One region of the Staphylococcus sp. Marseille-Q1834 genome, then DNA from elsewhere that is predicted to be linked to it. Evidence: predicted binding sites of a transcription regulator. Region 1 holds the regulator's gene; each other region holds the start of a gene.
The links. Region 1 encodes Rex, which represses fermentation and respiration genes when NADH is low (regulators of the CRP and FNR family bind a similar motif). Its sites were predicted from a motif close to TTGTGAAATATTTCACAA; they were not measured.
Positions count from the first base shown of each region.

Region 2: a site for Rex is predicted at 5,355-5,372, ahead of arcA (arginine deiminase). Genes of this name have one in related genera too.
Region 3: a site for Rex is predicted at 1,009-1,026, ahead of qoxA (cytochrome aa3 quinol oxidase subunit II). Genes of this name have one in related genera too.

Region 1 is NZ_CAKASN010000001.1:1,752,416-1,763,490, reverse strand. It holds gene LIX58_RS08765 (ammonium transporter) at 1-412, opposite strand, end outside; gene LIX58_RS08760 (sulfurtransferase TusA family protein) at 556-780, opposite strand; gene LIX58_RS08755 (YeeE/YedE family protein) at 805-1,899, opposite strand; gene LIX58_RS08750 (redox-sensing transcriptional repressor Rex) at 2,052-2,693, opposite strand; gene abc-f (ribosomal protection-like ABC-F family protein) at 2,939-4,876, shown strand; gene tsaD (tRNA (adenosine(37)-N6)-threonylcarbamoyltransferase complex transferase subunit TsaD) at 5,234-6,259, opposite strand; gene rimI (ribosomal protein S18-alanine N-acetyltransferase) at 6,252-6,716, opposite strand; gene tsaB (tRNA (adenosine(37)-N6)-threonylcarbamoyltransferase complex dimerization subunit type 1 TsaB) at 6,689-7,360, opposite strand; gene tsaE (tRNA (adenosine(37)-N6)-threonylcarbamoyltransferase complex ATPase subunit type 1 TsaE) at 7,341-7,802, opposite strand; partial or broken gene ilvD (dihydroxy-acid dehydratase) at 8,291-9,978, shown strand; gene ilvB (biosynthetic-type acetolactate synthase large subunit) at 9,997-11,075, shown strand, end outside.
Region 2 is NZ_CAKASN010000001.1:785,512-796,586, reverse strand. It holds gene arcC (carbamate kinase) at 1-779, opposite strand, end outside; gene argF (ornithine carbamoyltransferase) at 798-1,796, opposite strand; gene LIX58_RS04055 (Crp/Fnr family transcriptional regulator) at 1,817-2,515, opposite strand; gene arcD (arginine-ornithine antiporter) at 2,557-3,975, opposite strand; gene arcA (arginine deiminase) at 4,061-5,296, opposite strand; gene LIX58_RS04040 (arginine repressor) at 5,541-6,002, opposite strand; gene LIX58_RS04035 (type I restriction endonuclease subunit R) at 6,714-9,506, shown strand; gene LIX58_RS04030 (restriction endonuclease subunit S) at 9,597-10,178, shown strand; gene LIX58_RS04025 (type I restriction-modification system subunit M) at 10,179-11,075, shown strand, end outside.
Region 3 is NZ_CAKASN010000001.1:150,974-162,048, forward strand. It holds gene LIX58_RS00875 (globin domain-containing protein) at 1-412, opposite strand, end outside; gene LIX58_RS00880 (DUF5011 domain-containing protein) at 669-986, shown strand; gene qoxA (cytochrome aa3 quinol oxidase subunit II) at 1,283-2,404, shown strand; gene qoxB (cytochrome aa3 quinol oxidase subunit I) at 2,404-4,392, shown strand; gene qoxC (cytochrome aa3 quinol oxidase subunit III) at 4,382-4,987, shown strand; gene qoxD (cytochrome aa3 quinol oxidase subunit IV) at 4,984-5,274, shown strand; gene rihC (ribonucleoside hydrolase RihC) at 5,457-6,365, shown strand; gene LIX58_RS00910 (serine hydrolase domain-containing protein) at 6,441-7,616, opposite strand; gene LIX58_RS00915 (LCP family protein) at 8,015-9,262, shown strand; gene LIX58_RS00920 (DUF2538 family protein) at 9,282-9,752, shown strand; gene LIX58_RS00925 (GNAT family N-acetyltransferase) at 9,909-10,334, shown strand; gene LIX58_RS00930 (GW dipeptide domain-containing protein) at 10,698-11,075, shown strand, end outside.

The DNA of each region.
Region 1 (11,075 bases):
AAATAACGATAACCCATATAATGATGAAAATTGTAAACGGAATAAATCTCATACGTTCCGCAATGGAACCAGATAAAATTGAGACCGCAATAGTACAAAACATCATTTGAAATAACATAAATAAGGCAAACGGAACATGCGGACTTAAATCTTGATTAATCGCAAAACCTACATGTTGTAAACCTATAAAATCAAAGTTTCCTATTAAGTCATTTCCAGATCCAAAACTTAATGTAAAACCGAATGTTATCCATGTGAAAGTTACGATAATCATCGCTGCCATACTTTGCATTACTGTGTTCAGTACGTTTTTAGATTGTACGAGACCACCGTAGAATAAACTTAATCCCGGTGTCATTACCCACACGAGTAAAGTACAAAGAAATAAAAAAATTGTGTCATCCATCTTCATAATTACCACTTCCTTTGAAAACATCATAATGTTAGTTTTTCAATATGGCAAAAATTCGTAAGATAAAATGACACAATATGTTACATAATATAACAAAAGAGGTTGATCTGTATGAGTTAAAAGCCTATTCTATTTGAATTTACTTATGCTTTTTGTACTGTAATTGTCCATGAAGCATCATCCAATTGTTCATAGTTTGTTACTGGATAACCTTGTTCTGCTGCCCAGTTTGGAATGGCTTCAGTCGCTTGGGTACAATCGAAATCTATTTTTAATTCATCACCATTTTCAAGTGTTTGCATTTTCTTTTGAGCTTCAATTAATGGGAATGGACATACCATGCCCACTGTACCTAATTCGTATAACATTATTATTCCTCCAATCCATTCTTTTTACGTTGTTTGAGGCTGTTTAGAAGTAGAAGCAGATTTTGTTTGCTTCGGTGTAGTTTGTTGTTGTAATTTCTTCATCGGTCTTACAAAAATGAAATAACTCATGAACCATACACCAAAGATCATAGATGCTAATGCTATCCAGCCTTTCCAAGACATAACTGCAGTTTCTACTAAGCCGTTACCAATTGAGCAACCGCCTGCAACTGAGGCACCGAATCCCATGCAAATACCACCAATTGCACTATTTCTGATAGTACGTTTATCTGGTAAACGCCATTTAAATTCATGGGAACCTCTTGCAGCAATATATGATCCTAAGAAGATACCTAATATTAATAGAACGCCCCAATCTACTAATTTTGTATCACCTGTAATTAAGAATGTAATTAAATTAGCAGAAGGTGTTGTAATGCCTAATCCATGATTACGTCCCGTTGACATACTCATTGGCCAAGCGATAAATGCTATAAGACCAACCGCGATACCCGCTACAAACGGATGGTAACGTTTCTCAAATAAATAGTGTCTAATACCTGTATATTTTTGTTTAAGTTTCGGTACAGCCATTTTAGGTTTAGGCTTACGTAACGTTTTCACTACGACAAATAATGTAATACCAGTTAAAACAATCGTTAACACCCACATTGGAATACCTGTAGTTTGAGCCATACTTGTATTCACTTTCGTAGGTTTGTTAATCCAATTCATCACTGGAAGTAAGACACCTGTTTTAGTGACTGCAGCAGTAACTGCGTACATAACGAGAGCAATCCAGCTTCCAATTAATCCTTCTCCAGCTCGGTACCAAGTTCCAGTTGCACATCCGCCTGCTAGAACGATACCTATTCCAAAAATGAAGGAACCAATAATAGTCCCTAAAATAGGAAATGTATCATAAGGAATTGCGATTAATCCTAAACTTGTTAATATTACAAGTCCAATACTTTGGACAGTGATTGCTACTAATAAAGCATAAAACATTTTATTATTTTTTTGCACATACATATCTCTAAAACCACCTGTTAAGCAGAAACGTGTACGTTGCATGACAAAGCCTAATAAAATCCCAACGATTAGGCCACTAATAATCATCCAAACCAAATTCAATTACATCCTTTCCCGATTGATTTACTAAGGTATTATAATAGATTAACAATTAATTATCAATAACATTTTTTTGAAATTAATTTTATTGAAATTAAAAAATCATTCTTCTGCACAAAAGAATGATTTCTGAATAATATTTATTGATTTGAATAGTTTTTCATGAAGAATAAAAGTGATTGTAATTCAATACCTAAATCAATGTGATGGACTTGAACGGTATTTGGCACATCTACTCTAGCAGGCGTGAAATTTAATATTCCTTTGACGTTAGCCTCAACTAGTTGATCTACGACGCTTTGGGCTACCTTTTCAGGTGTAGTAAGAATAACAACATTGATATCTTGTGTTTCAAGTACTTGTTGTAATTCATTCATATGATGCACTTTAACTTCACCGACTTGTTGACCCACAATTTCTTTATCAATATCGAACGCTTCAGTAATAGTCATTTCATCATGAATCGAAAAGTTATATGTTAAAAGTGCTCTTCCTAAGTTCCCTACTCCGACTATAGCAATATGGATGTCTTCACTATCGCTAAGTTCAGATTTAAAAAATTCAAATAAACTATCAATATTGTAGCCATAACCTTTTTTCCCTAACTCACCAAAGTATGAAAAATCCCTTCTAATAGTGGCTGATTCAATATTTAGCGCCTCACTGATAGTTTTTGAATTAACGCGATCAATTCCTTTTGTCTTCAAGGTGTTAACGAATCTATAATATAATGGTAATCGTTTCAATGTTGCACGAGGAATTTTAGCTTGATTTTGAGCCATTAAAGTTGTCCCCCTCTTGTTTGAACTTTTTAATCTATGTATCCAAACTAATTAGCGTGCAATTAGTCATTTATTTAAAATCATATTATGTCCCATAATGAATACTGACATATTATACCCTAACACTTTTTAAAAATAAATATCTTAGTTTCATGTAACTTTATTATACGGTAAAATAAAGAGTAATGTATAAGGCTATTTTGTGATAAATACTTTTGTTAAAACAATAGAAAGGTGAAACCTGAATGATACTGTTGCAATTAAATGACATTTCGAAGTCATTCGATGGTGAAGATATATTTACTAACGTCAATTTCGAAGTTAAAACTGGCGAACGTATTGGCGTCGTTGGTCGAAATGGTACTGGCAAATCCACTTTAATGAAGATTATTGCTGGTGCTGAAGATTATGATAGTGGCCATATTTCTAAAATCAAAAATTTACGAGTGGGTTATTTAACTCAACAAATGACACTTAATTCTTCATCTACTGTGTTTGAAGAAATGTCTAAACCTTTTGAACACATTAAAAATATGGAAGGTTTAATTAAAGAAGAAACAGATTGGTTAGCAACGCATGCCAATGATTATGATACTGAAGATTATCAACGTCATATGGAACGCTATGAATCGCTATCTAATCAATTTGAACAACTTGAGGGCTATCAATACGAAAGTAAGATTAAAACTGTATTGCATGGTCTTAATTTTAAAGAAGAAGATTTCAGCAAACCTATTAACGACTTTAGTGGAGGCCAAAAAACACGTTTATCTCTAGCACAAATGTTGTTAAGTGAGCCTGATTTATTATTACTAGATGAACCGACGAACCATCTTGATTTAGAAACGACTAAATGGTTAGAAGATTATTTAAAATACTTTAAAGGTGCCATCGTCATTATCAGTCACGACCGTTACTTCTTAGATAAAATAGTGACACAAATTTATGATGTAGCACTTGGAGATATTAAACGTTACGTAGGTAATTATGAACAATTCATTGAACAACGAGATAAATATTATGAACAGCGCATGCAAGAATATGAAAAACAACAAGACGAAATTAAGCGTCTCGAAACGTTTGTAGAGAAAAATATTACTCGTGCATCTACAAGTGGAATGGCTAAAAGTCGTCGTAAAACGTTAGAAAAAATGGAGCGCATTGATAAACCTATGTTGGATGCGAGAAGCGCCAATATTCAATTTGGTTTTGATCGCAACACTGGTAATGATGTGATGCATATTCGCAATTTAGAAATTGGTTATGAAACACCTATTACCAAACCTATAAATATCGAAGTCACTAAAGGCGATCATATCGCTATTATTGGCCCAAATGGTGTAGGGAAAACAACACTCATTAAAACAATTGCTAACCGCCAAGCTAAATTAGGTGGCGAGGTCATCTTCGGTGCTAATCTTCAAATTGGGTACTATGATCAAAAACAAGCTGAATTTAAATCTAATAAGACCATTTTAGATTATGTTTGGGATCAATATCCTAATATGAATGAAAAAGATGTCCGAGCAGTATTAGGACGATTTTTATTTGTACAAGATGACGTCAAGAAAATCATCAACGATTTATCTGGGGGCGAAAAAGCACGCCTTCAATTAGCACTATTAATGTTACAAAGAGATAATGTTTTAATCCTTGATGAACCTACCAACCATTTGGACATTGATTCTAAAGAAATGTTAGAACAGGCTTTACAACACTTTGAAGGTACGATTCTATTTGTTTCTCACGATCGTTACTTTATCAATCAATTAGCGAATAAAGTATTTGATTTAAATAAAGATGGTGGCCAAATGTATCTAGGTGATTATCAATACTATATTGAAAAAACTGAAGAAGCTGCTGCCTTACAAGCATTTGAAGCGGAACGTACTGATGTTAGTACAGGTGCAGATGAAACTTCTAACAATAAACAAATCAGTAGTTATGATAATCAAAAACAACAACGTAGAGAGCAACGTAAATTAGAACGTCAAATCGAGCAATGTGAAGAGAAAATAGAACAATATGAGAACGATATAACCCATATTGACGAACAACTTACACAACCTGAAATATTTAATGATCCCATCAAAGCAGCAGAACTTGCTAATGAAAAAACTGAGACCGAACAGAAATTAGAACAAGTTATGATAGAATGGGAAGAATTACAAGAAATGTTATAAAGTATCCCTAAGATTAAATAACTAGAAAATAACTTAAAATTTTCTAGTTATTTTTTTGTATTTTTTAATCACAATATTATAAACACTTAAAACTCTGATATATCAAGTATCCACAGACTTATCCTAGTTATCCACAATTCAAATTTTCTGTATTTACATTTCTTTTACACAAAATTAATATCATATCCACATTGTTAAGCACTACTTACCCACAGTTTATTCACATTTTGTTGATAAGTACGCATGTTCCCTATTGACTTACTCATTTTCAAATCATTTCTATTTAGTATTTGATAATAAAAAAAGTGCTAAGTACACATGAATCTATCATTCATCATACTTAACACTAAGCTATAATTATTCTACTGTCGCTTCTTCAATATCCATATTATTTTGACCATTTAAATCTAAATCTGCTGTAATACCAGCTTTATAGTAATAGTATGCTGCAGCACCAATCATTGCCGCATTATCTGTACATAATTTAGGGCTTGGTATAGATAGTTTGATATCATGGTCTTCACATAATTCTTGTAAACGTTGACGTAAACCTTTATTACTCGCAACGCCTCCTGCTACGATTAAACGATTGACATGATATTCCTCACAAGCATGAATTGCTTTCGTACTTAGTACTTCGACCACACTATTTTGGAAACTAGTAGCCACATTTGCTTTATTGATTTCTTCATTCTTTTGTTTTAAATTATGCAATTTATTTATCACAGCACTTTTCAAACCACTAAAACTAAAATCATAGCTATCTTTCTCTAACCATACTCTTGGAAAATCGTACGTATCTTCTCCTAAAGCCGCTAATCTATCTACTTCTGGACCACCTGGATATGGTAAGCCAATCGTTCTAGCGACTTTGTCATAGGCTTCACCCACTGCATCATCACGAGTTTCACCAATCACTTCGAAATTCATATGATCTTTCATATAAACTAATTCAGTATGACCACCAGAAACGATAAGTGCCATTAAAGGAAACGTTAAAGGTTCTTCTAAGTGATTCGCATAAATATGACCAGCAATATGATGAACCGGAATAAGTGGTTTGTCATAAGCAAATGCTAAAGCTTTCGCAGCATTAATACCAATTAACAATGCTCCAATTAAACCAGGACCCTGTGTTACAGCAATAGCATCAATCTCATTCATTGTAACATCAGCAGTTACAAGCGCTTCTTCAATCGTAGCAGTGATGCCTTCTACATGATGTCTGCTTGCCACTTCAGGTACGACGCCACCGAAACGTTTATGACTTTCGATTTGGCTTAACACTGTATTTGATAATATGGTATCGCCATTTTTGATAACACTGACACTTGTTTCATCACAACTTGTTTCCACTGCTAATATTAAAGTTTCATTATTCATTTAAATTCACCCACATAACTAACGCATCCTCGCCTTCTCCATAATAATTTTTACGTTTACCTCCAAATTGGAACCCTAAGTTTGTGTAGACATGTTGCGCTACAACGTTCGTTACTCTGACTTCTAGACTCATTATGTCACACGTTGTACTCGCGAAATCCATCACATATTTAAGTAATAATTGTCCTAATCCATAACCTCTGTAATCTTTTCGAATGGCTACGGTAGTAATCTGTGCTTGATCAATCACTACCCAAAGCCCTAAATAACCAATAATCTCACCCTCGAAAATGATAACAAAATACTTTGCGAAGTTATTTTCATTCAGTTCATGATAAAACGCATCAATTGTCCAAGAACTGTCATTAAAACTTTCACGTTCAATATCAAATACACTTGGGACATCATCAACTTGCATTGCTCGTATCGTTAATTCTGATTCTGTTGGTTTAACCAATTGCGTTCCGCCTCTGACATTTTAATATAATTGGGTACAAATGTATGGATATTTTCAGGTTCCGCTATCAATGAATACATTATAGCTGCACGCGGTAAATTAGCCTGGATATCACCATTTAATTGTTCTGCTAACTTTTCAGCATCTGTTCCAATAAATAAATACGATTGCTGATGTTTGTTTAACCAGTCTAATAATTCTTTAATTGAAATATATTGATCTTCTAAAATGGTTCTTAATTGTCCATCAACGTATTGATAAACACCCGTATAGACCGCTTCACGACGAGCATCAAACACTGGTACTAATAAACGTTCTTGAGCTTTAGTTTCTTCTACTGTCGCTGCTAAAGCCTGTAATGAAGATACGCCATATAAGTCAGTATTTAAAGCATACGCTAATGTTTTAGCAGTAGTCACACCGATTCTAACACCTGTATAAGAACCAGGACCTTTAGCTACTACAATCGCATCTAATTCTTCTTTATTTAAATTCGCTTGTTCAAATAACGCTTTAATACCTGGCATCAATTGACTGGAGTGATCTTTATTACTTTCAACAGTCTGCTCTGCCAAAACTTGGTCATTAGCCATTAAAGCAATTGACATCGGACGATTAGACGTATCAATAAGTAGTGAATTCACGTTCTACTTCCTCCTTAACTTTAGAATAGTGATCGCCTTTTGCAATCAATTCAATCTCACGTTCTGTTTCACTCACAGTTTTAATATTAACAATTAACTGCGTAGCGGGTAATAAATCTTCGATAAATTGACTCCATTCAATCACGGTAATTGCTTCATCTTCAAAATATTCATTAAATCCTAAATCTTCATCAGAATCTTCAAGACGATAACAATCCATATGATGTAACTTTAGCGATTGACCTTTATACGATTTGATAATATTAAAGGTAGGAGAATTAATATTTCGTTTTACGCCAAGATGTTTACCTATAAATTGTGTTAATGTTGTTTTACCTGCGCCTAAATCTCCATTTAATAAAATTAAATCTCCTGATTCAAGATGTTTAACTAATATGCCAGCAAAACGATTCATGTCATTTAAATGTTTTATACTTATCATTTGCTTTGCTCTCTCCTATTTTGAAAATTCCTTCTACAAACATATTCATTATTTCTTACAATTAAAAAATTTAGCTATGTTGGTCTCAATTTTAACTTACTAATTGTAACAAATTTTAGCGGAAATTTCTCTCTATTCAGTTGAAATACATATCTGTGAATTGTTAGAAAATTCAAAAAAGAGTATTGACTTAAAAAACGCATTGTAGTAAATTTAATTTATCGAATTTTAAAACAATTCTAACAATTTAAATAACCGACCATTCACTAGAAAGGAGTATATTAAAATGACTCAATTTAATACGCAACCACACGCTGTAATACATAATTTAATTATTTTATTATACTCCGAAGGGCTGGAACTTTAGTATTTAATAATATGCTAAAAGTTTAAGTCCTATTTCTCATTGAATGGGACTTATAAACGTCCCAATCACATTGGGGCGTTTTTTTATTTTTATAATTTACAACATGACGGGGGAATTTTTAATGAGAAGCGACATGATAAAAAAAGGTGATCATCAAGCACCTGCTAGAAGTCTTTTACATGCCACGGGCGCACTCAAAAATCCAACAGATATGGACAAACCATTTGTAGCAATTTGTAATTCTTATATCGATATTGTGCCAGGACATGTCCACTTGCGAGAATTAGCTGATATTGCCAAGGAAGCCATACGCGAGGCAGGAGCTATTCCATTTGAATTTAATACAATCGGCGTTGATGATGGCATAGCTATGGGCCATATTGGTATGCGCTATTCACTTCCTTCCCGAGAAATTATTGCAGACGCTGCTGAAACAGTCATTAATGCACACTGGTTTGATGGCGTATTCTATATTCCAAATTGTGATAAAATCACACCGGGTATGATATTAGCTGCTGTTAGAACCAATGTACCAGCCATTTTTGCTCTGGAGGACCAATGAAAGCTGGTCTCTCTGCTCAAGGTAAAGCACTTACTTTATCTTCAATGTTTGAAGCTGTCGGGGCTTTTAAAGAAGGTAGCATTACTAAAGAAGAATTTCTAGATATGGAACAGAACGCCTGTCCTACTTGTGGTTCATGCGCAGGTATGTTTACCGCTAATTCAATGAACTGTTTAATGGAGGTTCTTGGTTTAGCTCTACCTTATAATGGCACAGCTTTGGCTGTTAGTGATCAACGACGTGAAATGATTCGCGAAGCTGCTTTTAAATTAGTAGAGAATATTAAAAAGGATATCAAACCTCGAGATATTGTCACTAGAGAAGCAATTGATGATGCTTTCACTTTAGACATGGCAATGGGTGGTTCAACAAATACTGTCTTACATACATTAGCAATTGCTAATGAAGCTGGAATTGATTATGACCTAGAACGTATCAATGAAATTGCGAAACGTACCCCTTACTTATCCAAAATAGCACCAAGCTCTGCTTATTCAATGCATGATGTGCATGAAGCTGGAGGTTGCCCGGCTATTATTAATGAATTAATGAAAAAAGAAGGCACGTTACACCCTGATCGTATTACAGTCACAGGCAAGACATTGAGAGAAAATAACGAAGGTAAAGAAATTAAAAACTTCGAAGTGATTCACCCACTTGATGCACCTTACGATAAAGAAGGCGGTCTATCCGTACTATTTGGTAATTTAGCGCCAAAAGGTGCAGTTATTAAGGTAGGTGGTGTAGATCCATCTATTAAAGTATTCACTGGTAAAGCCATTTGCTTTGATTCACATGATGCAGCTGTTGAAGCAATTGACAATAAAACAGTACGCGAAGGCCATGTCGTCGTTATTCGTTATGAAGGCCCTAAAGGTGGTCCAGGTATGCCAGAAATGTTAGCCCCTACTTCTTCAATCGTAGGTAGAGGTTTAGGTAAAGATGTAGCATTGATTACTGACGGACGTTTTTCAGGAGCTACAAGAGGTATCGCTGTTGGACATATTTCTCCTGAAGCCGCTTCAGGTGGGCCAATAGGATTAATTAACGATGGCGATGAAATTACCATTGATTTAATACATCGCACACTTAACGTTAATCAACCTGATGAAGTACTTGAGCAACGTAGACAAGTTTTACCCCCTTTTAAAGCGAAAGTTAAAACAGGTTATTTAACGCGATACACTGCTTTGGTTACTAGCGCAAATACAGGTGGCATAATGCAAGTGCCTGAGAATCTTATTTAATATTAAGGAGTGTTAGCAATGACGAATAAAAAGGAAAGTAACGTAATCGAATCTCAATCTTCAGAGTCACAATCTCATTCGAATGAACCCCTTTCTGGTTCAGAATTACTAGTTGAAACATTATTACATGAAGGCGTAGATTTCATCTTTGGTTACCCAGGAGGTGCCGTATTACCCCTATACGACACATTTTATGATGGCAAGATTAAACATATTTTAGCTCGTCACGAACAAGGTGCTACACATGCTGCTGAAGGATACGCTCGTGTTTCCGGTAAAACAGGCGTCGTGGTCGTTACTAGTGGTCCAGGTGCAACAAACGCTATCACTGGTATTACTGATGCTTATAGTGATTCACTACCCCTTGTAGTATTTACTGGTCAAGTAGCAACACCAGGTATTGGTAAAGATGCTTTCCAAGAAGCAGATTTACTTTCAATGACTACACCAATTACTAAAGCTAATTACCAAGTAAAACATGTGGATGATATTCCAAGAATTGTCCACGAAGCATTTTATGTTGCTAACTCGGGACGTAAAGGACCTGTAGTCATTGACTTCCCTAAAGACATGGGTGTGTTAACATCTTCTGCTCCCCTTGAAAATGAAGTTCATTTACCTGCATATAAAGTTGTTGAAGAACCAAATAAAACTGATATTCAGCAATTATGCGAGTATTTATCTAAAGCTAAAAAACCACTTATTTTAGCTGGAGCAGGTATCAATCATTCAAAATCGAATAGCTTGTTAACAGCGTTTGTCACTCAACATCAAATACCCGTAGCCACTACATTATTAGGCTTAGGTGCTGTACCTTATGAGAATCCTCTCTTCTTAGGTATGGGCGGTATGCATGGATCATATGCGAGTAATATGGCATTGACTGAATGTGATTTACTCATTAACTTAGGTAGTCGTTTTGATGACCGTTTAGCAAGTAATCCTAATGAATTTGCTCCAAATACGACAATTGTACATGTAGACATTGATGAATCAGAAATCAATAAAGTTATTTCAACTAATTTAGGCATCGTTGCTGATTGTAAGAAAGTGCTCGAAGCGTTAGCGCAGACCTTTTCAAATACAGTAGAACACTC
Region 2 (11,075 bases), 970 kb from region 1:
TCAGCAATATGTTTTTTAATTTCATCAACAGTTACTTCACCAAGACCTTCTTGGTTTTCTTTTCCGTAATTGATGTAAACATAATCTACAGCAGTTAAGATAATGAGTTGATCAGATTGTAAATGTGCTGCTAATAAAGCGCTCGTTTTATCTTTATCAATAACTGCATCAACGCCTTTATAATTGTTATCTTCTTTAACTACTGGAATACCGCCACCGCCGGCTGCTATAACTAGTGTTCCATTTGTGATTAATGTTTCAATACTATCTAATTCAACTATATTTATAGGTTGAGGAGATGGAACGACACGACGATAACCGCGTCCAGAATCTTCTACGAAAGTATAACCTTTTTCTTCCATAGTTTTATCGGCTTGCTCTTTTGTATAAAATAGTCCTATTGGTTTCGTTGGATTATGAAATGCAGGATCATCTTCAGAAACTTCAACTTGTGTCACTAATGTGACCACTTCTTTATCAATACCTAATGCATGTAATTCATTTAACAAACTTTCTTGCATTTGATAGCCAATATAAGCTTGACTCATAGCTCCGCATTCAGGGAAAGGGAATGGAGGGCCTTGTTTGTTCTCAGCGGCATAGTTTAAACCTAAGTTAATACTTCCAACTTGTGGACCGTTACCATGACTAATTACAATTTCATATCCTTTATTAATTAAACTTACTAGAGATTTAGCTGTACTTTTTAATAAATCTAATTGCTCTTTAGGAGATTGTCCTAAGGCATTTCCGCCTAAAGCTACGACGATTTTAGACATTGTATCTCCACCTTTCATTTATTCTCCCAAAGTTGCTACCATAACTGCTTTTATTGTATGTGCTCTATTTTCTGCTTCTTGGAAAACAACTGATTGTTCACTTTCAAATACTTCATTTGTTACTTCCATTTCAGTTAGACCATATTTTTCTTGAATTTGTTTACCGATTATTGTTTCAGTATCATGGAATGATGGTAAGCAATGTTCAAAAATTGTATGTGGATTACCTGTTTTTTTCATTAATTCTTTAGTTACACGGTATGGTTCTAATAATTTGATACGTTTTTCCCAAACTTCATCAGGTTCACCCATAGATACCCAAACATCTGTGTAAATTACATCAGATCCTTTGACACCTTCATCAATATCGTCAGTTATAAGGATTTCACCACCGTTTTTTTCAGCTATATCATTACAACGATTTAATAATTCATCAGTTGGATTTAGCTCTTTAGGACATACGAGATGGAAAGTCATGCCCATGATTGCTGCTCCTTGCATTAAGGCATTTGCAACGTTATTACGTCCATCTCCAACATATGTGAAGTTAATTTCATTATATGGCTTTTTCAATACTTCTTTAGCTGTTAAAAAATCAGCAAGTACTTGCGTAGGATGATCTTCGTCAGTTAAACCATTCCATACTGGCACTCCAGAATATTTTGCTAAGTCTTCTACTACTCGTTGTGAGAATCCTCGATATTCTATGCCATCATACATTCCGCCTAATACACGAGCTGTATCTTTAGCAGATTCTTTTTTACCCATTTGAGAACCTGTAGGTCCAAGATACGTCACATGTGCACCTTGATCATAAGCGGCTGTTTCAAATGCACATCGTGTACGTGTTGAATCTTTTTCAAAAAGTAGAGCGATATTTTTACCTTTCATTTTTTGTTGTTCTATTCCTGCATATTTTGCGCGTTTAAGATCTTCAGATAAATTAAGTAAAAATTCCATTTCTTTTTGTGTAAAGTCTAACAAAGTTAAAAAGCTTCTATTTCTTAAATTTTTCATTTTGAATATCTCCTTTTAAATTAATAGTTACTTTTTTTTATAATCCAATTTCTTTTATCTTGATATATAATATTTTCCATTTTTAATTCTCTAATTATTTCACCAGTAGTTTTTCTGTTAAGTCCAGATAAATTACTTATTAATTGAATAGTCATAATTTGTTTTAATTCATAGAATTCTCCATTATCATCTCCAATTGAAAGGCATAAAATTCGTAGTATTCTTTCAATTCTTTCTTTAGCTGAATTAGCTCTTAACGCCATAATATATTCTACTTGAAATTGAATAGTCTCATTAAGTTTCTTGAAGAGACTTTCAAATATTTCATTATGCTTTCTACATAAATACTCAAGTAAAACTTTCGGTAAAGTTAATATTTTACAATCTGTCAAAGCTGTACATATTTCATATGGTGCAGGGGTTTCATTAAATATGAAGTTCATTGGAAATATATTTTCATCTTTACTTAATCTTAAATAATTGTCACCAGTAATATTAGAACATTCATGTAAAATACAACCATTTACTAAAAAGTATACAAATTTTATTTGATCAGTTGAATGATATATGACTTGTCCTTTTTTATATTGATAAAGTGTAAAATCCTCTTTATAAGGTCTAATAATACTAACAGGAATATTTAAGTATGATGCTAATTGTTTAAGATTATTATCCAATTCGTATTCTGAATTTTTAATATAAATATTTTCTTCATACATAACTATAAGCCCCTTGAAAATTGCTTCGTTTTAATCATAACTTAAAACACAGAAATACTACCTGTAATCAAACGAATTAGTCCTATTATTGCAAGTACAATAATTAATATGAATAACGTATAATCTAATTTTGTCAAATTTTTATTATTATCTTTTTGTACGTAGCTATATACGAATAATCCAGGTATATATAACAACATCGTTAATAGTAAATAATCTAATCCAGCTGCATAAACCAACCAAATTGTGTAAATAGATGCAATAATTCCTATTATCCATTGTTTCAAACTAGCTTTAGATTTATTTTGAATAGTATATTTGACCTGGTAAAAAGCACTGAATGTATATGGAATTAAGATTGCACTTGAAGCAAGTGAAAACGCAAACTGATAGGCGCTATCTGTAAACAACATACTAATTAAAAATAACTGGACTAGTATATTAGTAATAATTAAAGCGTTGACCGGAGCTTTATTTTTATTTTCTTTAGCAAACCATTTCGGGAATAGTCCATCTTTAGCTACAATAAAAGGTAATTCACCAGCTAGTAATGTCCATCCCAACCAAGCCCCTAAAACAGAGATAATTAAACCTATATTAACTAGTACTGAACCCCAATGACCTACAATATGTTCTAATACTTGTGCCATTGATGGATTAGCAAGTTTTGAAATTTGGTTCTGTTGAATTACACCTTGGGCTAGTACAGTCATTAAGAAATAAATGACTAGTACAGAAATCAAACCAATAACGGTAGCAGTTCCTACATCTTTTTTAGACTTTGCACGTCCAGAAAAGACAACGGCTCCTTCAATCCCAGTGAATACCCACACAGTTACTAACATAGTACTTTTTACTTGTGCCATTGTGTCTCCCCAACTAAAAACACCAACACTTCCGCTAGTCATACCATAAAAACCAGATTTAAAAGTACTGAAGTTGAATACAACTATCATGCATATAATAACTAGAAATATAGGTATTAATTTAGCTACTGTAACAATACTATTTATAAACGCTGCAGTTTCTACACCTCTAAGTATTAAAAAATGTACACCCCATAATAAAATTGATGCTATGATAATACTTGGAAGTGTGTTACCACCTTTAAATATAGGGAAAAAGTTACCCACAGCTGACATTAATAGGGTTGCATAAGCCACATTACCTAGAAATGCTGCAAACCAATATCCCCAAGCACTTGAAAAACCAATAAAATCTCCAAACCCTGTTTGAGCATAACTATAAATTCCTCCATCAAGATCTGGTCGCTCATTAGTTAAATTTTGAAATACGAAAGCAAGAGAAATCATACCAATAGCAGTTATTATCCAACCTATAATTATTGCAAGTCCACCAGCTTGGCCACCCATATCTGAGATGATATTGAATGCACCACCGCCTATCATAGAGCCTATGACTAAACCAATTAAGGAAGTTTTACCTAATTTATTATCCATATTAATCTCCCCTAATAAGAGTGGTAAAAATCTTGTTATTTGATTTAATGAATGAATTACTTGTGACTTTTACCACCTTTCAAATTTAAATATCTTCTCTAAATAACGGCTGACTCATACATCTTGGACCTCCACGTCCACGTACAAGCTCACTACCAGTAATTTCAATCACTTTAATTCCTTTGTCGCGTAAAAGTTGGTTTGATACATAATTGCGATCGTATGTCACCACAACCCCTGGTCGAATACATAATGTGTTTGAGCCATCATTCCATTGTTCACGTGCACCATCAATAACATCGCCATTACCTGTTGGAATAAAGTCCACTTTTTCTACTTCTAGAACTTCAGCAAGTGTTTTACGTAACTTGCTAGAACGAGTAATTTTTATATCGTCCTTACCATCATTTTGTTCTATAGTAAATATATTCATATTATTTTCTTCTTTAAATATTGCTGCATGTACTGTAAACTTATCGTAGTCAATCATAGTTAGTACTGTATCTAGATGCATAAATGTACGTGTATTAGGTATTTCAATAGCTACGATTTTTTTAAAACTTGTGTTTGCATCTTTGAAAATATTACGTGCTAACTTTTCTATTGCTTGAGCTGATGTACGTTCTGATATACCAATAGCTAAAACATCTTTAGATAATACTAATTCATCTCCACCTTCAATATTAAATGGTGAGTTACGATCTAACCATACTGGCACATCTTTATCTTTAAATCTTGGATGATGTTTCAGTATATATGTCATAAAAATAGATTCTCTACGTCGTGCTCTCCAATACATTCTGTTAATTGTCATTCCTCTACCAATTGAAGCTTGGGGATCTCTTGTAAAATAAAGGTTGGGCATTGGATCTAAGTAAAATGGATATCTATCATCCATATACTCTACTAAATGAGTTGTTTCAAGTTGAATTTCTTCTTTACGTACGCCAGCCATGATTTTATTAATAAGCTCTTGGTCAGATAACTTTGAAAAGAATTCTTTAATTTCAGTTTCATGACCCAGTATTGTCTTTTTAGATTCTGCTAATATGTCGTTTATGAAGTTCTCGCGTACTTCTGGCTCAGTAATAGATTCTGCTGCAAGTTTTTCTAAATAAACTACTTCGATTCCTTCATCTCTCAAAGTTTGAGCAAATTTGTCATGCTCTTCTTGTGCAACTTTTAAGTAGGGAATATCATCGAATAATAAACCACTTAAATGATCAGGTACTAAATTTTCTAATTCTTTTCCTGGTCTTTTTAACAACACAGTTTTCAATTTGCCTATTTCACTATTTACTTGAATGGGTCCTTGTACCATTTCAAATTCCTCCTTTGATTTATTACATTTACATTATAAAGCGCTTTCAAAAAGTATTATGTGATTTAATTCACAATTATTTAGGGAGTTTTTTCACATATATAGATTTATTCAATGCAAAATTTTGTATAAATATATACTTCTTTACTAAATAATAGTGAAAAATTGAAAAATCTAGTAATGAAATATTATCTTATTTGAATAAAAAAGTTTTTTATTCATTTTTTTGTATTGGTAATCATTACTATATATTTAATTTTGAAGAGAATAATTGATAATAAATAAATTGTGCTATTTCACTAGATGATGTCAAAATCATTAAGTTATCATTGCCTCCAATAGTTCCTAGTATTTCTTTTAATAGTAATTGATCTATGTAATAACCTATACTTTGAGCAAATCCAGGGGACGTTTTTATTAAAATATAGTTACTTAGTATTGTGATTTTAAGAATTTCATCACTTAATGTTTCTAATTGTTTTTTCGCGTTTAATTGGTACGTTCGATTTATTTTTTTGTAAATATACTTTTTGTTTTTAGTAGGAATTTTGTAAATTCCTAATTCCTGTAAATCCTGAGAAATAGTAGTCAAGCTATAACAAACTCCAAAATGTTTTTCCATGTAGTCTAATATTTGTTTTTTTGTATTAAATTGATTCTGTTTTATAATAGTTAATATAAGATTTAAACGTTTTTCTTTTTCCATTTTTATTACTCCTTTACTATTTATTATATGTAATAGGGTTTAAATAACTGTATAAGAGTTACTTGTAAATTTCGATGTATAAGTATTTCGAAATAGCAGGATGTTTTAATAATCTTTTATATAATACTAACTTTTATAATACAATACTTAATGTTTTTTGTAATTTCACTGCATTTTACTTAAAGTAGAGATTGAAAAAATTCTTGAATTACTGAATAGTAAATAATTAAAATGGAAACTATGTGTTTATAAGTAGATTGTTTTACGGTTAAAAGAAATGGATGATTATCTAAGATTATATTCAAAATAATTTGTATGATAATAGGAAATATAAAGAGTATGTAATAAAAACTAGTCAAATTGAGATGGTTTGAAATTAAGTTTACTATGTATAAATAAAATGATCACAATATCTTATCAAAGAAATTTGATTAAATGAATTGAAAAATGAAAAAATTAATGAATAAAAGATATGGAAGTACTCATTGAAACATATTGGAAAGATACTCTAGTTTTTATGACTTAAATTAACATTACAAGTTAAGTAATGTTTAGTAAAATTATTAGTCGGATTTACAGATAAAAAGTAATAAATATACTATCTTTTAAAAAAGTTCGTTATTTCTCTAGTATAAAATAACGCGTCCAATATTAATTATTACTAAATTTTGATATATTTAAGGAAAGATTAAGTTTAGGGTGGATGAATGAATGGCTTATCAGAGTGAATATGCATTAGAAAATGAGGTACTTCAACAGCTTGAGAGTTTAGGATACGAACGAGTGAACATACATAACGTTGAACAATTACATGATAATTTTCGTAATATAATTAATGAACGTCATAAGGATAAATTAAATGGGAAACCCCTAACAGACCGTGAATTTGAACGTTTAATGACGGGGATTAACGGCAAATCTGTATTTGATAGTGCGATGCAATTACGCGATAGTTATGTACTTAAACGTGATGATGATACTGATTTATACCTAAATTTCATGAATTTAAAACAATGGTGTCAGAATAAATTCCAAGTAACTAATCAAATTAGTGTGAAAGATAAGTATAAAAGTCGTTATGATGTGACGATTTTGATTAATGGTCTACCATTAGTTCAAATAGAATTGAAGCGTAGTGGGGTAGCAATCACGGAAGCATTTAATCAAATTGAGCGTTATCGTCGTCAAAACTATACGGGTTTATTCCGATACATACAATTATTTGTCGTTAGTAACAAAATGGAAACACGCTACTACGCCAATAGTGATCGTGAAATCTTTAAGGGACAAATGTTTTATTGGAGTAATGAACAAAATGAGCGTATTAATTATCTTAAGGACTTTATTGAAGATTTCTTAGAACCATGTCACATTGCTAAGATGATTAGTCGTTATATGGTCGTCAATGAAACAGACAAAATTCTAATGGCATTACGTCCATATCAAGTCTATGCAGTGGAAGCTATTTTAAATCGTGCTTTAGAAACAAATAACAATGGTTACATTTGGCATACAACAGGTAGTGGTAAAACGCTGACTTCATTTAAAGCGAGTCAATTATTATCGCAAGAAGAAAATATTAAAAAAGTGATTTTCTTAGTCGACCGTAAGGACTTAGATAATCAAACGTTAGCTGAATTTAATAAATTCCAAGAAGACTCGGTTGATTTTACGGATAATACACGTAAATTATTGAGACAGTTAGCTGATCCAACTTTGCCTTTAATTGTAACGACGATTCAAAAAATGGCGAATGCAGTGAAGTCCAATCACTCAGTAATGGAATCGTATAAACAAGATAAAGTCATTTTTATTATTGATGAGTGTCATCGTACACAATTTGGAGATATGCATCGTTTGATTAAGCAGCATTTTGAAAATGCACAGTATTTCGGATTTACGGGGACACCACGTTTTGAAGAAAACAAGAGTCAGGATGGGCGTGCTACAGCGGACATTTTTGATAAATGTTTACATCACTATCTCATTAAAGATGCTATTAGAGACCATAATGTGCTTGGATTTTCCGTTGAATATAATCAAACATTTAATTCACATGACGATTTAGATGAAGAGTATATTTCTAAAATTAATACGTCGGAAATTTGGATGGCAGATGAACGTATTGAAGCTGTTTGTCGACATTTGATTTCAAATTATCACAAGAAAACAGATAACGGAAACTACACGTCTATGTTTGCGGTTCAAAGTATTCCAATGGCGATTAAATATTATGACACATTCCAAAGACTAAAAAACGAAGGTGTTCATGATTTAAATGTTGCAACTATTTTTACGTATCAGGCTAATGAAGATGCACAAGAGGATGATAATCATGTTCATTCAAGAGAAGTTCTCGATCGTATTATGAATGATTATAATCAAACATTTAAAACGAATTATAATACGGATAATTTCGAAGGCTATTTTTCTGACGTATCTAAGCGTATGAAAGAAGTGGTTCGTGATGACAAGATTGATATTCTTATCGTCGTTAATATGTTTTTGACTGGTTTTGATAGTAAGAAACTGAATACCCTTTACGTCGATAAAAATCTGAAACATCATGATTTAATTCAAGCTTATTCAAGAACCAATCGTGTTGAAAAGGAACGTAAGCCTTACGGTAATATTGTATGTTATCGTGATTTAAAAAAACAAACGGATGAAGCCATTGAAATTTTCTCACAAACTGACAACACAGATACAGTGTTAAGTTTATCTTACGAAGAATATTTAGAAAATTTCAAAGATATCTTACAAGATGTTTTTCAATTAGCACCAACACCTTTAGATGTTGATAAACTAGAGGCTGAAGATTTAAAAAAAGAATTTGTTATTTCGTTCCGTGATTTATCAAATACATTAATCAAGTTAAAAACCTTTGATGAATTTCAATTTACAGAAAACGAACTCGGTATTGCAGAACAAACGTATGAAGATTATAAAGGAAAATACTTAAATATTTATGAAGAAGTCATGCGTGGTAAAAAAGTGGATAATGAAGAAGCTGTTTCCGTTTTAGATGATATTGATTTCCAAGTTGAATTAATGCGTAATGATTTGATTAATGTGAAGTATATTATGGATCTCATTGGTCAAATTAATCTATCTGACGCAAAAGCACGCGATGAAAAACGTCATCAAATTCATAAGTTATTAGATAAAGCCGACGATCAACAATTACGTTTGAAAGCTGATTTGATTCGTAGCTTCTTAGATAAAGTTGTGCCGTCACTAAAAGAAGATTCCGATATTAATGAAGCCTATTATGAATTTGAAGACAAAGAAAAAACAAAAGAAATTGATGCATTTGCAGAACAAAAAGCCTTTTCTGCTATGTTACTTAACGAAGCTGTTAATGAATATGAATATAGTGGTAATATCGATCGTAAATCTATCGGTCAAAATATTTCAGAGCCTTTTATGAAACGTAAGCGAAAAACCGACGAAATTATACGGTTTATTGAAGATACCGTTGAAAAATATGGTATGGTCGAATAAATCTCACAAGAATCCTTGTATTTTTTCTTTACTACAAGGATTTTTTGTTATATACTCAATTTGTAGTAATAAAAAAATACAAATAAGAAGGTGAGTCAAATATCTCAATTATTTACGTTTCATAATGGTTCTTTAATCAATCGACTTGAGACTGTAGAAGCTTCTCAGGGTATAACATTACCTATCTATGATCAACGTATGATGGAGTTTGATGGTGGAGTGTTTCAACCGACAACACATCAACCTAAGCATGTAACCTTAAGCACAACACATCAAGCCAAGATAGTTCATACGGGTGATATCGTGATTAATATGATGACGAGTGAGTGTGTCATTGTGAGTCAACAACATCATGACAGTATTCTCCCTTATAATTATACGCATATTGAGATTGATACTGCACGCATTGATGCCAATTATTTTGTCTATTGGATGAATGCCTCATCGCAAGCAAAAAGTCAGTTAAATCAATTTAAGCAAGGGGGTTCCTTAGTTAAAAAATTAACATTGAATCAACTTAAACAACTTAAGATGGCTCTACCTCCATTAGAACAACAACAACGTATAGGAAAACTTAATGAACGACGTAGACATTTAAAGTATTTACAAGCGAAACGAACTTATTTGATGGACCAATTTTTATCAGAATATTTATTTAAGGAGGACATTTAGATGTCAACAACGGAAAAACAAAGACAACAACAAGCCGAATTACAAAAGAAATTATGGAGTATTGCGAATGATTTACGTGGAAATATGGATGCAAGCGAGTTTAGAAATTATATTTTAGGACTCATCTTTTACCGCTTCTTATCAGAAAAAACAGAAGAAGAAGTGGCTGAGTTATTAAAAGAGGACAATATTTCATATGCAGAAGCTTGGGAAGATGAAGAATATCGTGAAGCGTTACAACAAGAATTAATTAATTTAATTGGCTTTGTAATTGAACCTCAAGATTTGTTTAGTCACTTAATTCAGAAAATTGAAACTCAAACATTCGAAATCGAAGATTTGCATAAAGCGATTAATAAAATCGAAGAATCAACACGTGGTGAAGACAGTGAAGAAGACTTTGACCATTTATTCGCTGATATGGATTTAAACTCTACACGTTTAGGTAATACCAATGCAGCACGTACGAAACTTATTTCGAAAGTCATGGTTAATTTAGCTACACTTCCGTTTGTGCATAGTGATATTGAAATTGATATGTTAGGGGATGCTTATGAATATTTAATTGGCCAATTTGCAGCCAATGCAGGTAAAAAAGCGGGGGAATTCTATACGCCACAACAAGTGTCTAAAATTTTAGCTAAGATTGTCACAACGAATAAGCCTAACTTAAAAAATGTTTATGACCCAACATGTGGTTCAGGTTCATTATTATTACGTGTTGGACGTGAAGCCGATGTCCGCTTCTATTACGGTCAAGAATATAACAATACTACATTCAACTTAGCACGAATGAATATGTTACTGCATGATGTAAACTATACACGTTTTAAAATAGATAATGATGATACCTTAGAAAACCCTGCTTTTAGAGGAGAAAAATTTGATGCGGTAGTA
Region 3 (11,075 bases), 1.6 Mb from region 1:
TTTCAACTTGAATAAATACATCAGCGATTTCTTGATATGCTTTTTTCCAAGTTTGAATAATTGGATCCTCATCACCAAGCCCTACAACAACTTTGATTGCTTCTATTAAATTCTCTCCCACAATATCATAGCCTGCAGGTGGTACTTGTAAAGCACAATGTTTATAAGCGATTTCTTTAACAACCGGCAAGATATTAGCTAAATTTTCAATATTAACTGCCGCTGCTAATACACTTTGCGCTAAAGCAGTCGATTGAAAACCTTTCTGCTGGTTAGTTTGGTTAAACATATTTTTTAATTCAGGGTGTTGTTGAAACATTCTTTTATAGAAATACGATGTTATTTCTGTCCCCTTTTGTTGTAATACAGGCACTGTTTCTTTGATAATGGCCTTTTCTTGTTCATTTAACACTAAAATCACTCCCATTAATAATAACTTGTAATGACTACAACCATATTGTAATACATTTTAAAAAGATTGCGTTATCTATTGTTATTATTTTCACAAAATGTTCAATTTACATAAACTTAATATATATTTTCCTTTATATTATTTAAATTTCAGAAGTAATACGCTATATTAAGACTATAGTATGATGTTTATCATCAGAAAATAAAGTATAGTTTAGTTAAATAAACAACGATTTATTAATTCGGAGGTTAACGTAATGAATAAACTAATACAGTCACTTTCAGCGCTCGGAGTCTCCGCAACTCTTGTTACCCCAAATTTAAGTGCCGAAGCAACATCCAATCACGCACCTGAACTTAAAGGCGTCAACGATATCGTTATTCAAAAAGGTCAAAAGTATAATTTATTAAATGGAATTAGTGCTTATGATAAAGAAGATGGTGATTTAACTCATAAAATCACTGTAGATGGTCATGTTGATACATCAAAAGTTGGTAAATACAAAGTACAATATCATGTTATTGACTCAGATGGTGCTCAAGAAACATCATATAGATACATAGAAGTTAAATAAATGTCATATTTATAAAATTTAGATGAGAAGAAATTCTCATCTTTTTTGTCTCAAACCCTTGAAAACGCTGAAAATGATAACGTTTCTCAACTACAAACACTCAAGTCTTAATTTTGTCATTTTTCACAGAATAGACACATAATTTTAACAAATCTTACATTCCCCGTCATTCCTATTGTTATTAGTTTTTTCCTATTTATAAATATAATTTTTTTCCTATAAGTACTTGTAAATATTGCGTAATAAACTAAAATTAGTGGTAAGCCCTACATTTGTAGTATTAGGAGGTCAAAAAAGTGTCAAAATTTAAGTCTTTGCTTCTAATGTTTGGGACGCTTATTTTACTTAGCGGATGTTCAAACTTAGAAGTATTTAATGCAAAAGGGCCAGTAGCAAGTAGTCAGAAGTTCTTGATTATCTATTCAATCATCTTCATGCTTGTTATTGTTGCTGTTGTACTTACAATGTTCGCTATTTTTATTTTCAAGTATAGCTATAATAAAAATAACGAATCTGGTAAGATGCACCACAATTCTTTAATTGAAACAATTTGGTTTGTGGTACCTATCATTATCGTTATCGCTTTAGCTATTCCAACAGTTAAAACGTTATACGATTATGAAAAACCACCTGAAAGTAAAGAAGATCCTATGGTTGTCTATGCAGTTAGTGCTGGATATAAATGGTTCTTTGCTTATCCAGAACAAAAAATTGAAACAGTTAATACATTAACTATTCCAAAAAATCGTCCAGTAGTATTTAAACTACAATCTATGGACACAATGACTAGTTTCTGGATTCCTCAATTAGGTGGTCAAAAATATGCCATGACTGGCATGACAATGGATTGGACTTTAACAGCCGATCAAACTGGTACTTTCAGAGGACGTAACTCAAACTTCAATGGTGAAGGTTTTGCTCGTCAAACATTTAAAGTTCACTCTGTAGACCAAAAAGATTTCGATACTTGGGTAAAAGAAGCTAAAGGTAAGAAAACAATTAGCCAAGACGAATTTGATAAACAAATTCTTCCAAGTACGCCTAATAAAGAATTAACATTCAATGGTACACATATGGCATTCGTTGACCCTGCAGCTGATCCAGAGTACATCTTCTACGCTTATAAACGTTACAACTACGTTCAAAAAGATCCAAACTTCGTTGCTGAAGACAAATTATATGAAGATGTAACTGATAAACCTCAGAAACCAGCTCGTAAGGTTCAAATTACTAACGCTAACTATAAGCGTCATGGTATGAAGCCAATGATTTTAGGCAACAACGATCCTTATGATAATGAATTCAAGAAAGAAGAATCTCATAATTCTGAGGAAATGGAAAAAATCAACAAAGGAGCTAAAGACGAAAATGCGTCTAAGCTTCAGCACAAAGACAATGATCATGGAGGTGAACATTAATGAATTTTCCATGGGATCAATTGCTCGTTAAAGGTAACTGGATGATTACAATGGCCCAAATTGGTGCGCCATTCTTAGTTATCGGACTTATCGCAGTAATTACTTATTTCAAATTATGGAAATATCTTTATAAAGAATGGTTCACATCCGTAGACCATAAAAAAATCGGTTTAATGTACTTAATCTGTGCTGTACTCATGTTCGTCCGTGGTGGTATTGATGCGTTATTACTACGTACTCAGTTAACGATTCCAGATAACAAATTCTTAGAATCTAACCACTACAATGAAATTTTCAGTACACACGGTGTAATCATGATTATCTTTATGGCTATGCCGTTCATTTTTGGTTTATGGAACGTAGTAGTTCCTTTACAAATTGGGGCACGCGATGTGGCATTCCCAGTTATGAATAACATTAGTTTCTGGTTATTCTTTGTTGGTATGATCTTATTCAACCTTTCATTCATCGTAGGTGGATCACCAGCAGCTGGTTGGACAAACTATGCGCCATTAGCTGGCGAATTTAGTCCAGGACCTGGAGTTAACTACTACTTAGTTGCGATTCAGATTTCGGGTATCGGTACCCTAATGACTGGTATCAACTTCTTCGTAACAATTTTAAGATGTAAAACTCCAACTATGAAATTCATGCAAATGCCAATGTTTACTGTAACAACTTTCATTACGACTTTAATCGTAATTTTAGCATTCCCAGTATTCACAGTTGTTCTTGCATTAATGACAGCTGACCGTATATTCGGAACTCATTTCTTCACAGTAGCAGACGGCGGTATGCCAATGTTATGGGCAAACTTCTTCTGGGTATGGGGGCACCCTGAGGTATATATCGTTATCTTGCCTGCATTTGGTATTTATTCAGAAATTATTCCAACATTTGCTCGTAAACGTTTATTCGGTCACCAAAGCATGGTGTGGGCAACTGCTGGTATCGCATTCTTAAGTTTCTTAGTTTGGGTTCACCATTTCTTCACAATGGGTAATGGTGCTTTAATTAACTCATTCTTCTCAATTTCAACAATGTTAATCGGTGTTCCTACCGGAGTTAAATTATTCAACTGGTTATTAACATTGTATAAAGGACGTATTACTTTCGAGTCACCTATGTTATTCTCATTAGCCTTCATCCCTAACTTCTTATTAGGTGGGGTTACAGGTGTAATGTTAGCGATGGCATCTGCTGACTATCAATATCACAATACTTATTTCTTAGTAGCCCACTTCCATTACACATTAGTTACTGGTGTAGTATTTGCCTGCCTAGCTGGTTTAATCTTCTGGTATCCTAAAATGATGGGTTACAAATTAAATGAAAAACTTAACATCTGGTGCTTCTGGTTATTCATGATTGGATTTAACGTATGTTTCTTACCACAATTCATTCTTGGATTAGATGGTATGCCACGTCGTTTATACACTTATATGCCATCAGATGGTTGGTGGTTATTAAACGTTATTTCAACTATCGGAGCATTAATGATGGCTGTTGGCTTCCTATTCTTAGTGGCAAGCATCGTTTACAGTCATATTAAATCACCTCGCGAAGCAACTGGTGATAACTGGGATGGTCTAGGACGTACTTTAGAATGGACAACTGCTTCAGCAATTCCACCTAAATACAACTTTGCCATTACTCCAGATTGGAATGACTACGATACATTTGTTGATATGAAAGAACATGGTCGTCATTACTTAGATAACCATAATTACAAAGATATTCATATGCCAAACAATACTCATACTGGTTTCTTCATGGGTATCTTCATGTTAATCGGTGGTTTCTTCTTAATCTTTGATACAATCGTTCCTGCAATTATCTGCTTAGTTGGTATTTTAGGTACATTAGTTTATCAAAGTTTCGTACAAGACCATGGATATCATATCCCTGCTTCTGAAGTTGCCGAGAATGAAGCTCGCTTAAGAGAAGCTCGTATTAAAGAAAGGGAGGCTGTAGGTCATGAGTCATGATACAAATACTGTTGATTCACGTACGCATGAAGGTCAATTGAATAAACTTGGCTTCTGGATTTTCCTTACAGCCGAATTCGCGTTATTCGGTACCCTGTTTGCAACGTTATTAACGTTGCAACATGGTGGCGATTACGCTGGCAAAATGACAACTGAATTATTCGAGTTACCACTTGTTTTAATTATGACATTTGCCTTATTAATTAGTTCTTATACATGTGGTATTGCAATTTACTACATGCGTAAAGAGAAACAAGGCTTAATGATGTTTTGGATGATTCTTACATTACTTTTAGGTTTAGTGTTCGTAGGTTTCGAAATTTACGAGTTTGCGCACTATGCTTCTGAAGGTGTAACACCTAAAATTGGATCATATTGGTCTAGTTTCTTCATCCTTTTAGGTACTCATGGTGCCCACGTATCATTAGGTATTGGCTGGATCATTTGTTTATTAATTCAAGTTGCTACACGTGGATTAAATAAATTCAATGCTCCAAAATTATTTATCGTAAGTTTATACTGGCACTTCTTAGATGTTGTTTGGATCTTCATCTTCACTGCCGTATATATGATAGGGATGGTGTATAGCGGATGAATACAATTGTAAAACATACAGTCGGCTTTATTGCCTCAATCGTTTTAACGTTATTAGCAGTTTTCGTAACTCTATACACAAACATGACATTCCAAGCTAAAACAACTATCATCTTTGGTTTTGCTTTCATTCAAGCTGCATTACAATTATTAATGTTCATGCACTTAACTGAAGGTAAAGATGGTCGTTTACAATCGTTCAAAGTTATCTTTGCGATTATCATCACTTTAGCAATCGTTATTGGTACTTATTGGGTTATGCAAGGTGGACATTCTCACCACTTATAATTTAATAAGCACCCTACTTTATAAACCTGTATTGAAACGATTTTCGTTTCATGCAGGTTTTTTTATACATATTTTTAAGTGGTTAACTATAATTTCATTATTCTTTTATATTTATGAATAGCTATTCTTTTCATTAGTAGTAAAATTAAAATAAGAGAAATATTATTTGGGAGGTAATTGAGATGGCTTTACCTATTATCATAGATACTGATCCAGGCATAGATGATGCAGCTGCGATTAGTTTAGCGCTGTGTCATCCAAACTTTGACGTTAAGATGATTTCTACTGTTAATGGTAATGTTGATATTGAGAAAACAACTATGAACGCATTAAAACTTAAAGCCTTTTTTGAAAGTGATGTTCCTGTTCATAGCGGAGCTGAAAGACCTTTATTAAATGAGATAAATAATGCAAGCCATGTTCATGGAGAAAGTGGTATGGATGGTTATAACTTTCCAAATGAATCTTTAAAAGAACTTACTTCACACCATTCAGTAAATGCTATGTACAATATTTTAAAAAATACTAATGAACCTATTACTCTTATCGCTTTAGGTCCACTTACTAATATTGCCCTACTTTTCAATTCCTATCCTGAGAGTAAATCTCTTGTTAAAGAAATTATTTTAATGGGTGGAAGTACAGGTCGTGGGAACATAACTCCCCTAGCAGAATTTAATATTTACTGTGATCCTGAAGCTGCACACGTGGTATTTAATAGTGGCATACCTTTAACCATGATTGGCTTAGATTTGGCACGTCAAGCGCTATTTACCCATGAGTTTATCACCTCTTTTAAGAAGATGAATAAAACTGGTTCAATGCTTTATAATATATTCCAACATTATAGAGAAGATGATTTCGAAGTAGGTTTAAAATTATATGATGTGTTTACTATTTTATATTTAATGGATAGTGAGAGTTATGAGGTTAAAGAGGCTAATGTTCAAATTGAGTTACAAGGAAATTTGACGCGTGGCGCTACAGTAGTGAATTTTAAATCCGACTCCCCTAACTGTAGTGTAGTAACATCTACAGTTAACGACAAATATGAACAAGTCTTTTTAGAAATGCTTAAAAAATGTAAATAATGGTATAAAAATTAACGCTGTATTGTTAGAGTGAATCATTTTTATTCACTCTAAATCAATACAGCGTTTTACTTTCTAATAACTGTAATATGATGTTTGATTTAATAATCTATCATAAATATGTGAAATTTTATTTTCATTTGAAACTTTGTTGTCATTTGCGATATTAGTTCCCATAACAACAATATAACGTTGGTTAAAATATACAGTGAATATTTGCCCGAAAAATACTCCATTGATACGATCCCGTTGTTGACTTACATAAAAACCGTATCGATATGATTCTGGATACATTGTACTTCCCATTTGATGTAGTAAAGGCGTGGTTGTTGATTCGTTGAATATTTTATTTTGTTGCAAGTTTCGAACTAGATGTGCCATATCATATGTTGTCATAAATAAATTACCTGCGCCATAGTACTGGTCTAAAATAGTTGGATGCATCGTTTTGAGCTTATTATTGATTATTTTATATCCAGTAGCCATATATTTTTGGTAAGGCTTTTCATTGAAAAATGCACTATTATTTAAATCATTTGGCTTTGCAATCTCTTCATAATAATTTTCAACATATGACTTATGTGTTACCTTTTCGATTACTTGTGCTAAAACCAAGTAGTTTGCATCATTATATAAATGTTTATGGTAAAACTTATTATCAATACCTCTTTGTTGAATCATGTGTACTGCACTCTCTAAACTTTTAGACTTTGGAGAGGCCTCAAATTTAAATAATCCACTTCTGTGTAACATTAAATCTTTTAGCGTTATAGTCTTAGAAGTTTTAAACCATGGAAGATATTTAGATACTGGATCATTAATATTAACCTTATTTTCTAATTCTAATTTTTTTAATATTAAACCTGTAGTAAATTTTTGTGCTGAACCAATTAAATACATTGTATCTGGGGTGTTTTTTATGCCCTTTTTAATATTACGATAACCATAACCTTTATTAAATACTAATTTGCCACGGTCAAGAATTGTGATTGAACCGTTAAATTGCACGCCATTTAAATATGTATCAACATTTTTCATATTGATATCGTTCGCTTCAACAGTTTTTAGATGTTGAATTTTTTTTGGCTCTTTATCTTTATTTAAAAGATACAATTTATTATCATTTTCTTTATTATATTCGCTTTCTTTATGCCTAGCGCTAATGAGTTTCATTGAGAAAATGATAATCAGCAAAACTAATACACATAATACTACTGTAAAAAATATTGCTTTAATTTTATTTGTCTTCATCTGTTGCCTCTTTATAATTAAGCAGATAACGCTATAATTAAATTAAGTTATCCATTTAATTTATATTCATTTAATATTTTATATTATAAATTATGCTATAAAAAAAATCATCTCTAATTTATCATACGCTTATTTTTAAAAATCACATCATCCTTTAGTCTGATAAAGTGAGTGTATTTTTCTTAATCAGACTTAACTTAAGCGTATATAGAAATTTAATTTCTTTCCTTTTTTGTGACAAAATTTAAGTTGTAATTTCTCCCGAAGAGTAATACAATTTATGGTTATGAGAGTTAAAGATTATTTAAAAAATTAAGTAACCTAAGTCATCTTAGTAAAAAATATAATTTCTTCGTTTAATTGATAACTATTAAAATTTAAGTATAGGAGCGAAAATTATGAACCGTTTTTTAAAATACTTTATGATGTTATTGACTTTAGTTCTTATAGTAGTTCCTGTAATTTTTATTATCCATTTATATCATAGTTCTGAAGATGCTATGAAAGATTCTTATAGTAAAGATGATGCTAAACGACAATCTAATATAAGAAAAGGAAAAGTTGATCCATCTAAAGATGCTGTTTCAATTTTATTTTTAGGTATTGATGATAATGAAGGCCGTAGAAAAAATGGCCAAACTACAGAGCACTCAAGAACAGATTCAATGATTCTTTCAACCTTTAGTCCAAAAAAACATCAAATTAGATTACTAAGTATCCCCCGTGATACAATTAGTTATATTCCTAAAGTTGGCTATTACGATAAAATTACTCATGCACATGCATATGGTGGTCCAATAGCTGCAATGGATTCTGTAGAAGCAACGTTAAACGTACCAGTTGACTATTACGTTCGAGTTAATATGGATGCTTTTGTTCAAGCAGTTAATGAGCTTGGAGGCATTTATTATGATGTACCTTATGATTTAAATGAACCTAATACAGATGATACTGGTAGAATCAAAATCAAAAAAGGTTATCAAAAACTTAATGGTGATGAAGCGTTAGCAGTAGCAAGAACGCGTCACCATGATTCTGATCTTAAACGTGGCGAACGCCAAATGGATTTAATTAAACTTCTTTTCCAAAAAGCGAAGGATTTAAATTCGTATAGTAAATTAGATGAATTAGTTCAAATTGTAGGTAAAAATGCGAAACATAATTTAACATCTCAAGAAATCAAAAGTCTCGCTTCAATGTATTTATCTGATGATATAGACTTCAAAAAGTCCCAACTCAAAGGTAAAGATGATTACTTAGATGGTGTCTATTACTATAATCCAAGCGTCGATAGTATCGCTAAATATTCAAATTTATTGCGTTCAGATTTAGGACTATCTAAAATAACAGATAAGAAAGACTTTTTAGATGAACGTGTTATCAAGCATTATGGCTCATTAGTACCATTAACACCACTTGATCAATCTTTATTAAAAGATAACCAAAAAGATACGACTTCAAAAGATAACAATGATGATGAAACAGATAACCAATCAAATGATAGTAATGGTGAAGATGCTAATTCTTACAATAATGAACCCAATAATACAAACCAATCATCTTCAAATAATAACAACTCAGATGCTACCTATATTCCAGACCAATCAAATGAATTAGATAACAATCAAAACAATCAGTTATATTAAGTTGAAAGGAGCACGTACAATGTCACGTAAAACGTATGAAAAAGTTGCCAATATCAACGGGATGTTCAATGTTTTAGAGCAACAAATCATTCATAGTAAAGATATGGCGTTATTTAGAAATGAATTCTTCTACGTTAATCATGAACATCGTGAGAATTATGAAGCTTTATTATTGTATTACGGTAATACGTCTGAGAACCCTGTTGTTAATGGTGCTTGTTATATCGTAGCTCTTCCAGATATTTTCAATAAGGTAGATGTATTTGAATCAGAGTTACCATTTTCTTGGGTATACAATGAAAATGGCATTACAGAAACGATGCAAAACATTAGCATACCGCTTCAATATTTAATTGCTGCGGCGTTAGAAGTTACTGATGTCAACTTATTTAAACCTTCTGGCTATACTATGGGCATGAATAATTGGAATATTGCACAACTTAGAATTTTTTGGCAATACTGTGCCATCGTGCGTCAAGAAGCTCTTTAATCATAATTATTTATGTAATGAGCGGGCCGATGAAATCAATTAAATGACTATTGATTTCTGGTCCGCTCTATTTTTATCTCATTATTTAATATAGAACAACTCTATACTTATATTCATTTTGACTAATACTAATTTTTTTAAAAGGAGAACTACACAATGTTTGAAATTGTAAAAAATAAAAATATGCTATCAGACTGCTTTACAATTAGAAAAGAAGTATTTGTTAAAGAACAAGGCGTTCCTCTTGAAAATGAACTCGATGAATTTGAAGAACACTCTACTCATATTATTGGGTACGACGATCAAAATCATCAACCATTCGCTTGTGCAAGGTTTCGACCTTACGAAGATGCTGTTAAAATAGAACGTGTGGCCATCTTAAAAGACTATCGTAAATATGGCTATGGTCATGCTTTAATGACTGCTGTAGAACATTTTGCCAAAGCACAAGAACACCAATGCCTTGTTTTAAATGCTCAAACACAAGCTCAAGGTTTTTACGAAAAATTAGGTTATACACCTACAGGCGACGTGTTTTTAGAAGAAAATATTGAGCATATTAAAATGTACAAAAATATTTAATATGCATTTATAATTTGTAATTAAACTGAAAAATGATTTCTTTATTTATATGTACCTAAAATTGCTAACTTTTATAAATTTAATATTTACAATTTTATCTACTGCAAATTAAAGCTAATTACTTATATCCTTTTGCTCCCTACACATGGTAATAATTGTAAAACAAATATATTTCTAAATTTAATCATTATTCAAAATACCGAAAAGTTTATTCTAAATTTTTAATTACCATTAGTATTATTATTCTTTGTTTGATATAAGTAAGAAAAAATTAAAGTTAGTTTACAAAATCGTTAAATTAATAATTTTCATCTATTTAATTACTATAATAGAGAAATAACAACAATTATTAGGAGTAAAAACATGACAAAAAAATTCAACCTAAAATTCCCTTCAATGATTGCACTCACACTATTTGGTGCTGCATTTACATCGCATCAAGCTCATGCAGCTGAAAACAATCAAACTAATACTGATGCTAAAAATGTAATTGATGATCAACACCAGTTAAATAGTGCTAAACAAGCTAAACAACAAGTAACGCAATCAACTCAAAATGTTTCTGGCGTTCAAGCTTATCACAATCCATCAGAAGTAAAACCAAACACATCTTCTAATGTTCGTACGTATGATGCTAACTTAGATAATTTACATAATTCAAATAGTCAATCTAAAATCCAAAACGGAACTAGTGTTCAATCTTCAAACAATGCAACTGTGAACAAAGCAACAACTAATGAT